One region of the Pseudomonas orientalis genome, then DNA from elsewhere that is predicted to be linked to it. Evidence: riboswitches for the same ligand, from Rfam matches in the RefSeq annotation. Region 1 holds a riboswitch; the other holds the start of a gene.

Region 1 (4,531 bases):
GTGCCCCTGCACCCCGAATGTCTCGTGTAACCGCTGAGGCGTCAGTACCTGCAGCGGCGTGCCCAGCGCCACCAGGCGCCCACGGTCCAGCACGGCCAGGCGATCACAGGTCAGCGCCTGGTTCAGGTCATGCAGGGCGATCAAGGTGGTGACCGGCAAACCCTGCACACCTTTGAGGATCGTCAGTTGATGCTGGATATCCAGGTGATTGGTCGGTTCATCCAGCAACAGGATTTGGGGCCGTTGGGCCAACGCGCGGGCGATGTGCACCCGCTGGCGTTCGCCGCCGGAGAGGCTGCGCCAGGCGCGGTGGCTCAGGTGGGTGGCGTCCACGTCGTGCAGGGCCTGGCGCACGATGCGGTCGTCTTCATCCGACCACGGGCTCAGCGCCGACAGCCACGGCGTGCGGCCCAACGCCACGGCATCGAACACGCGAATGGCGTCGTCGGTGTCGGCCTGTTGTTCCACCACGGCCAACTGTTGCGCGATGGCGCGGCGTGACAGCTCACCCAGGCGCTTGCCGCCCAGGCGCACCTCGCCGCTGGCCGGGGGGCGCAAACCGGCGAGCAACTTGAGCAGGGTGGATTTGCCCGAACCGTTCGGTCCGACAATACCCAGGGTTTCGCCCTGCTGCACATCCAGGTGAATATCGCGCAGCAATTCGGCGTCACGCACCTTGAAGCCCAGGCCGGTGCAGCTCAGTACAGTCATCGTGCATTTCTCCGGCCGATCAGGATCAGCGCAAACACCGGCGCACCCACCAGTGCCGTGACCACGCCCACCGGTATCACCTGACCCTTGATCAAGGTACGCGACAGCACATCTGCCGCGATCAGGAACAAGGCGCCACCCAGGGCGCTGGCCGGCAGCAGGCGCGAGTGCCCGGAGCCGAGCATCAAGCGTACGGCATGGGGGATCACCAGCCCGACAAACCCGATGGAGCCGACAATCGACACCATCACCGCCGTCACCACCGCCGCGCAGCCCACCAGCACGACCTGCACGCGACGCACTGGAATGCCCAGCGAGGCCGCCGAATCGGTGCCGAAGGTAAATGCATCCAGCGCACGTCGGTGCCACAGGCACACCATCAGCCCGCCGACCGCCACCGGCACCGCCAGCCACACCGACGGCCAGCGCACGCCGCTGAGGTTGCCCAACAGCCAGAACATGATGCCGCGCGCCTGTTCGGAGCTGGCCGACTTGGTAATCAGGAACGCGGTAAGCGCATTGAACAACTGCGAACCGGCAATGCCGGCGAGGATGATCTGGCCAGTGCCGCTGGACGATCCGCTGGCCCGCGCCAGCAGGATCACCAGTGCGAACGCGGCCATGGCGCCGACAAAGGCGCCCGCCGACAACGAAATCAAACCGCCGCCCACCCCGAGCAAGGCAATCAGCACCGCACCGGTCGAGGCGCCGGCGCTGATGCCGAGCAAATACGGGTCGGCCAGCGGATTGCGCAGCAACGACTGCAGGATCACTCCACAGGTCGCCAGGCCCGCGCCACAGGCACCGGCGACCAGGGCGCGGGTCAGGCGGTAGTTCCACACCACGCCTTCGTCGATGGGGTCGAGCACGTAGCTGGCCGCCCACAGTTTGTTGGCGAGCACCTGGAGCACCACCTGCGGCGAGATAGCGGTTTCGCCGATGGCCACGCCGGCAAGCAGGGCGATCAGCAGCAGCGTGAGGGCGAGCAGGGTTCGTATCATTGCGGCAGGTCGTAGCCGTCGATGGCGGCGGCCAGTTGTTCCAGGCCGTCGAAGGTGCGCAGGCTGGCCTGCAGTGCCAGGGCGTCGAGGATGATGATGCGGTTGTGTTTCACCGCGTCCATGTTGCGCGTTACCGGGTCACTGCGCAGGAAGGCCAGCTTCTTTTCATAGTCGTCGGCGGGGTAGCGGCGGCGGTCCATGCGCGCGATCACCAGGAAGGTGGGGTTGGCCTTGGCGATGGTCTCCCAGCCGACGGCGGGCCACTCTTCATCGGACTGCACCACGTTGCGCAGGCCGAGGGTTTGCAGCATGAATTGGGGAACACCTTTGTGGCCGGCCACGTAAGGGTCGCTGGCCATTTCGGCACTGGAGAACCATACCAGCGCGCTGGCCTGCTTCAAGCCTTTGCCCTGCGCGGTGGCGATCGATTTGGCCAGGCGCGTCTTGAGTTCGTCGGTCAGTTGCTGGCCGCGCGCTTGCACGTCGAAGATCTCGGCCAGTTGGCTGAGGCCTTTGTAGATCGTCTCGATGCGAAACGGCTCCAGCCGCGTGCCATCGGCGCCCACCAGGTTGTCCTTGCCTTCGCAGTCGGAGGGCAGCAGGTACGTGGGGATATTCAGTTCATGGAACTGTTCGCGGGTGCCCACCACGCCTTGGGGGCCGACCACCCATTCCAGCTCGGCGGCCACCAGTTGCGGGCGCTTGGCGATCACCGCCTCGAAGCTCGGCTCGTTATTGGCCAGACGCTCGATGCTGTCGTTCTGCGCCTTGTACTGCGCCAGTACATCGTTGAACCACAGCGACGTGCCGACCACTTTATCGCCCACGCCCAGCGCATACAGCATCTCGGTGGCGGCCTGGCCGATGGTCACGCTGCGCGCGGGGGCTTGCGCAAAGGTGATGGGGCTGCCGCAGTTTTCCACGGTCAGCGGGTAGTGGGTCGGCGCGGCTTGGGCCAGGGCGCAGACACCCAGGCCGATGATCAGGGCCGTAACGCGTGGCAGCATGGGGCAGTCTCCGTTTGAACCGTCGGTGAAGCAGGGCAGGGACGGTTCGGAAATACACCCACGCGCGCCGCCGGCCGGGCAGCGCAAGGATGGCCTTCCCGGACACCCCGCCGGTTAGTGAGTCACTTGGCCGGCAGGTCTCCTGACTGATGCGTCGTCGCCAGGCTCCGGCCTTCCCGGACGACGTCCAGTGGCAGTGGGGAGCAGGCTCGGCACCTACAGTTGCGGGGGCAGTTTCGATTGACGTCGCGGGCGGCGTTTCGAATTCCCTATTAGTCCCGTGTGGGAACCGGCGGCGCTATGGTAGTCGATCACGGCCTGTAGGAGCGAGCTTGCTCGCGAAGGACGTTAACGATAACGCGGTCAACCGGATGCCTCGCGGTGCTCGAAGGTGCTTGGCGAGCAAGCTCGCTCCTACAGTGGGCCGTGCTCAGAGTCGGATATCCTGCGGCCCCCGGATCAGCGCTTCGATCCGCGTTCCGGTGGCGCGCTCTTCGTTGCTGAAACCGTCGTAGTCGGCCAGGTTGCCGAAGCGGATCCCGGTCAGTTGTTCGATCTGCAACACGCTGCGCCGGTAGGTTTTGAGCGGGCCGAAGACCAGGTCCAGTTGATCCAGCTCGCGGCGCTGATCAATCATGTACGCGCTGGCGGAGGGTTTGCCGTCGTCGCTGAGGTAGGCCACGACTTTCCAGAACGCCTGGGGGATTTTCACGCCACGGTACAGGCGGTCGTCGTCGGCGAACACCGGCCCGCTGAAGATACTGGCGCGGGCTTTCCAGCGCTGGGTGTTGTCGAGGATATAGTCCTCCAGTTCCAGCCAGGTCTTCTGGTTGAAGCCGCTCATCTGCGGCGAGCAGTTGGTGAAGTGGAAGGTGTCGAGGTTGGCGGTGTTCGCCTCGTCGCCCCAGTTCGGGTCCTGGCGCCGCACCAGATGACCACGGTCCAGGCCGTTGCCGGCGTAGAGGTCGTCGCCCACCTGGGCGTCGAGGGGCAGGCGGCCGTCGTAGGCCCAGGTGTCGTTGCTGCGCACGATATCCACGTGCTTGCCGCCGTCGATGTTGACGCCGACATAGAGTGCCAGGCGGCGGGCGCGCGACATGCTGATGGAAAAGTGCGTGTAGTCCAGGCGCCCGGGCTGGGCGTCGCCTGCCACGGTCGGTTCCAGCGTGGGCCAGGGCACCGCGAAGCTGCCGAGAAAATCCTCGGCGTAGCCGCGCCGATCCTGCAGGTCCTTGGCTGCGGTGACACGCGGCGTCGCGGCCCTGGCCTCCAGCAAGGATGGACTGGGCGTGAGCAGTGGGCGAAGGTCGGCAAGCCTTGGGCGATAGGACAGGTCAGTTTTGACGTGGCGTGCGGGCATGGGGTATTCCTTATGGGGCCTCGGATAAACACGACTGCAACATGATTTCATGACAATTTGGCCCAGGCGGCAAACCCGCGTCTATCCTGAAGTCGTCAACCGGCCGTTCACCACACGCCAAAAAGGAGCCAGCTTATGTGTGTTCGCCACCCGCGAAATCCGATTTTCTGCCTGATCCCGCCGTACATGCTCGACCAGATCGCGCGCCACGGTGACAAAGCCCAACGCGAGGTTGCGCTGCGTACGCGCGCCAAGGACAGCACGTTCCGCTCGTTGCGCATGCTCGCCGTGCCCGCCAAAGGCCCGGCCCGCATGGCGCTGGCGGCGGGCGCCGAGAAACAGCGCTCGATCTACAGCGCCGACAACACCGACAGCCTGCCCGGCAAGCTGATCCGTGGCGAAGGGCAACCCGCCAGCGGTGATGCCGCGGTGGACGAGGCCTACGACGGCCT
Region 2 (4,531 bases), 630 kb from region 1:
GGCTGACGAATGTCAGCGAGTCGATGGAATGCCTGCGCAACAGCGAGGAAATATCGATGATGTCCTGACCGCTGACAAAGTCTACTAACTGATCAGGCGCATATAACGTCGAATCACCGGCATTGTCGTATACGAACGTGTCGCTGCCTGCCCCCCCTCGCATGCGGTCCGCGCCGGCTCCGCCCTTGAGACGGTTGTCGGCGTCATTTCCGATCAGTACGTCATTGCCAGAACCGCCGATGGCGTTTTCCAGGACGACGCCCTTGGCGATGGAAACATTACCCTTCATGCCCCCTACGTCGGAAAACGACTGGGCGCGCAGGTTGATCACCTGGTTCTGATGATAGCCGGAGAAATCCAACGTATCGTTGCCTCCGCCATCCCAGACGCAGAAGACAGCACCGTCGCGCGACGAATTCAATGACAGGTCGTCCCGCTGGGTATTGGAGTTGAACCCGTAGGTGGTATCGGTATTGCGAGTGTGGTGGTTGGCCCCGTACACCCGCTGACACCAGGCAATATCGGCCATCAGCGGCGAAGAGGCGTATTGACCATTGAAGTCATGGTGCGTATTGCCCGGAGCGAAATAGCTCATGACGGAATAGGCACGACTGTCTTGCGCGTAAGCGGCGTGCGTCTCATAAGCGACAGGCCCACGGGTGGCATCATAATCGCCGGTATGCGCGGCGCCCAGCGTATGGCCTATCTCATGGGTGAGCGTCTGGCGTTCAAAGCCGTTAACCGTCGGCGCGCGATTATCTGCATAACCGGAGTTCACCCGAATGCGCGCCTGATAGCGCAAAAAAACGGCATCCGCAACGGCCGGTGTCTTGTCGTTGACAAACCGCAGGCGACCTTCAGCCCCAACAGTGTCTTCGTCAAACGTAATGTTTGCCACATCGGCCCAGGACTGCATGGCGCGCCGGGCCTGGTCTTTTTGAGTGTCGTTGAACTTGCTCTCATTGGCTGAGGCTTCATTGAACGTATAAGAGAGACGCAACACCCCGTCGCCGTTGCTGTCATGCAACCTTCGACCACGCCGGTCAATATGGCGAGCCATTTCATCCAGAGAGCGTGAAGGCTTGCGCGAGCCGGCGCGATAATACGGATCGTCGGCGCGCGCAGTGACGTCGTACATTGCAGGCGCATTGGCGTCAGGCGGTTGAGACTGCGTCGCCTGGGGTGAGTTGGGTAATTGATCGGCAGATTGGTAAAGATAGCCAGGACTGACATTGCCTCGGGATACATTCGTCATAAATAAGCCTCCACTTTCGATGATGTCCATTTCCACGACGCTTACCTTCCAACAAGCACTACGGCAAATAAAGCGCGACGCCTTCGCAAAACCAATTGGAAATATTGCTCCGGGCTGCCCGTTGCTGCCGCCCCCACCGCCGGGACTCGCCTTAATTGACGAGCCAGTGATACGCGTGTTTTCCTATGCAGTATGTTTCGGGTGCCCTTCACAGGGTGAAACGGGAAACCGGTGACCCATGCCTTGCTTGATCGAGGGCATGAGCAGTCCGGTGCTGCCCCCGCAACGGTAAGCGAGCGAAGCGTCAAATCCACTGTGCATGTGCATGGGAAGGAGATGCTTGTCCGGAGGCTCTTTCAGAGCCGCCCCTTGCAAGCCCGGAGACCGGCCCGAACACATTCAGATAACAAACCCGCGGTGGGCGGGCGCTGTTCAGAACGCTGCGTGCCTGGCTCGCGGCGTTTGCATGCGCTCGTTTCACTCAAGACACTTGAAAGGGACGCGCCATGTCGATCATCCGCAGCACCTCGCACGCCGCCAGCAGCACCTCCAGCCTGAGTCAACGCCTGACCGCCGCCATAGGCGCGTCGATCCTCGGCGCGTGCCTGGTGTACTTTGCCGGCTTCTCGCATATCGAGGCGGTGCACAACGCCGCCCACGATACGCGCCACAGCGCTGCTTTCCCGTGCCACTGAGGCCTGCCGAGATGATCAAGCGTATCGCGCAAACTGCGGGTTTCACCGGTCTTTTGGCTGCCCTGTTGCTGACGCTGCTGCAAAGTTTCTGGGTCGCTCCGCTGATTTTGCAGGCCGAAACTTTCGAAAAGGCCCCGTCAGCCGCCGAGGCTGCGCATGAAAACGCGGCCGGCACGCCTGCACACGCCCATGACGCCCAGGCCTGGGAGCCGCAGGACGGCTGGCAACGCGTGTTGTCCACCACCGGTGGCAACCTGGTAGTGGCGGTCGGGTTTGCGCTGATGCTGGCCGGGCTCTATACCCTGCGTGCCCCCACCCGCACCGCCCAAGGTTTGCTGTGGGGCCTGGCCGGTTATGCAACCTTTGTACTGGCTCCCACCCTGGGCCTGCCGCCGGAGTTGCCGGGCACCGCCGCCGCAGACCTGGCACAGCGCCAGATCTGGTGGGCCGGCACCGCCGCCTCGACGGCTGCGGGCATTGCGTTGCTGGTGTTCGGGCGCAACGGGTTGCTGAAAGTGCTGGGTGTGGCAATTCTTGTTGTGCCCCACGTGATCGGCGCTCCGCAACCCGAGGTGCATTCGATGCTGGCACCACAAGCCCTCGAAACCCGGTTCAAGATCGCGTCGCAGTTGACCAACGTTGCGTTCTGGCTGGCCCTGGGTTTGATCAGCGCCTGGCTGTTCCGCCGTCACCGCGACGAATCCTACTCGGCATGACCCTGGTCGTCGGCCTGGGCTGTCAGCGCGGCTGTGGTGCTCAGGCCCTGCTGGCGCTGGTTGACAGCGCCCTCGCCGAGGTCGGAATCGACCGCCGGCGCATCAGCGCATTGGCGAGTATCGAGCGCAAACAGGCTGAGCCAGGGCTTTTGGCACTGGCTCAGATCCTGAATGTGCCGCTGCTGTGTTTCAGTGCCGAGCACCTGAGCGCCTATGAGGACCGCTTGAGCCACAAATCCGCCGTCGCGTTTGCCCATACTCAGTGTCATGGGGTTGCCGAAAGCGCCGCCCTGGCCCTGGCCGAGCACCTCGCCGGCGCCCCTGCCCGACTGCTGATCACTCGCCGTAAAAGCGCGCAGGCTACCTTTGCATTGGCTGGCGTCGACCACAGCCCGGATAATCACCGCACCCGATCTTGAGCATTGTTCATGCTCGCGGGCACTCCAACAGGAATCTTGCATGACCGTTTACTTCATCGGCGCAGGCCCCGGCGACCCTGAACTGATCACCGTCAAAGGCCAGCGGTTGATTCGCAGTTGCCCGGTGATCATCTATGCAGGCTCGCTGGTACCCGCCGCAGTGCTGGAAGGCCATCAGGCGCAGCAGGTAGTCAACAGCGCCCAATTGCACCTGAAACAGATCATCGAACTGATCAAGGCGGCCCATGCCAAAGGTCATGACGTCGCACGCGTGCACTCAGGCGACCCCAGCCTGTACGGCGCGATCGGCGAACAGATCCGTCACTTGCGTGAGCTGGGCATCCCATTCCAGATCATTCCGGGGGTCACGGCGGTAGCGGCGTGCGCGGCCTTACTGGAAACCGAACTGACCCTGCCGGATATCGCTCAAAGCGTGATCCTGACCCGTTACGCCGATAAAACCAACATGCCCGCCGGTGAGGATTTCGACAGCCTGGCACGACACGGCACCACAATGGCGATTCACCTGGGGGTCAGTCATCTGGAACACATCGTTGCCCAACTGCTGCCACACTACGGCGCGGACTGCCCGATTGCCGTGGTGCACAGGGCGACCTGGCCGGACCAGGACTGGGTCGTTGGCACGCTTGAGGATATTGTGGCCAAGGTTGAAGCAAAAGGTTTCCGGCGTACCGCGCTGATCCTGGTGGGCCGCGTGCTGACCAATGACAGCTTCAGCGAGTCATCGCTTTACCGGGCCGGCCATGCTCACCTCTATCGCCCCGGATAAACGCGGTCAAAATGTTCTGCGCTAGGAATATTCTGCAAATCCTTGAAGTTAAACGATAAAAAACGGCGCTCACGGGCGCCGTTTTTTATGTTCGCAGTGAACACCTTACTCAGTAGTAGGCGTTTTCTTTCTGCGTGTGGTCAGTCACGTCACGTACACCCTTGAGCTCCGGGATGCGCTCGAGCAACGTACGCTCGATGCCTTCTCGCAGGGTCACGTCCGCCTGGCCGCAGCCCTGGCAACCGCCACCGAACTTCAACACGGCGATACCGTCGTCCACTACGTCGATCAGGCTCACCTGACCACCATGGCTGGCCAGCCCCGGGTTGATCTCGGTTTGCAGGTAGTAATTGATGCGCTCGTTGACCGGGCTGTCGGCATTGACGTTCGGCACCTTGGCGTTCGGCGCCTTGATGGTCAACTGCCCCCCCATACGGTCGGTGGCGTAGTCGACTACCGCGTCGTCAAGGAAGGCTTCGCTGAAGGCGTCGATGTACGCGGTGAAACTCTTGAGTCCCAGGGCGGTGTCTTCAGGCTTCTCTTCGCCAGGCTTGCAATAGGCAATGCAAGTCTCGGCGTACTGGGTGCCGGGCTGGGTGATAAAGACGCGGATGCCGATACCCGGGGTGTTCTGCTTGGACAGCAGGTCGGCCAGG

The links. A riboswitch is a leader RNA that binds a small molecule or an ion and turns the genes downstream of it on or off. The one in region 1 is predicted to bind cobalamin.
Region 2: another riboswitch for cobalamin. It lies ahead of MRY17_RS14235 (CbtB domain-containing protein); the one in region 1 lies ahead of MRY17_RS16960 (ABC transporter substrate-binding protein).

What each region holds. Positions count from the first base shown of each region.
Region 1 covers NZ_CP094351.1:3,819,655-3,824,185, reverse strand. Annotated here, with positions in the region: gene MRY17_RS16970 (ABC transporter ATP-binding protein) at 1-711, opposite strand, end outside; gene MRY17_RS16965 (FecCD family ABC transporter permease) at 708-1,712, opposite strand; gene MRY17_RS16960 (ABC transporter substrate-binding protein) at 1,709-2,719, opposite strand; cobalamin riboswitch at 2,835-3,028, opposite strand; gene MRY17_RS16955 (DNA/RNA non-specific endonuclease) at 3,150-4,079, opposite strand; gene MRY17_RS16950 (M4 family metallopeptidase) at 4,215-4,531, shown strand, end outside.
Region 2 covers NZ_CP094351.1:3,191,982-3,196,512, forward strand. Annotated here, with positions in the region: gene MRY17_RS14230 (M10 family metallopeptidase C-terminal domain-containing protein) at 1-1,285, opposite strand, end outside; cobalamin riboswitch at 1,438-1,663, shown strand; gene MRY17_RS14235 (CbtB domain-containing protein) at 1,762-1,950, shown strand; gene MRY17_RS14240 (CbtA family protein) at 1,962-2,666, shown strand; gene MRY17_RS14245 (cobalamin biosynthesis protein) at 2,663-3,085, shown strand; gene cobM (precorrin-4 C(11)-methyltransferase) at 3,126-3,875, shown strand; gene nfuA (Fe-S biogenesis protein NfuA) at 3,985-4,531, opposite strand, start outside.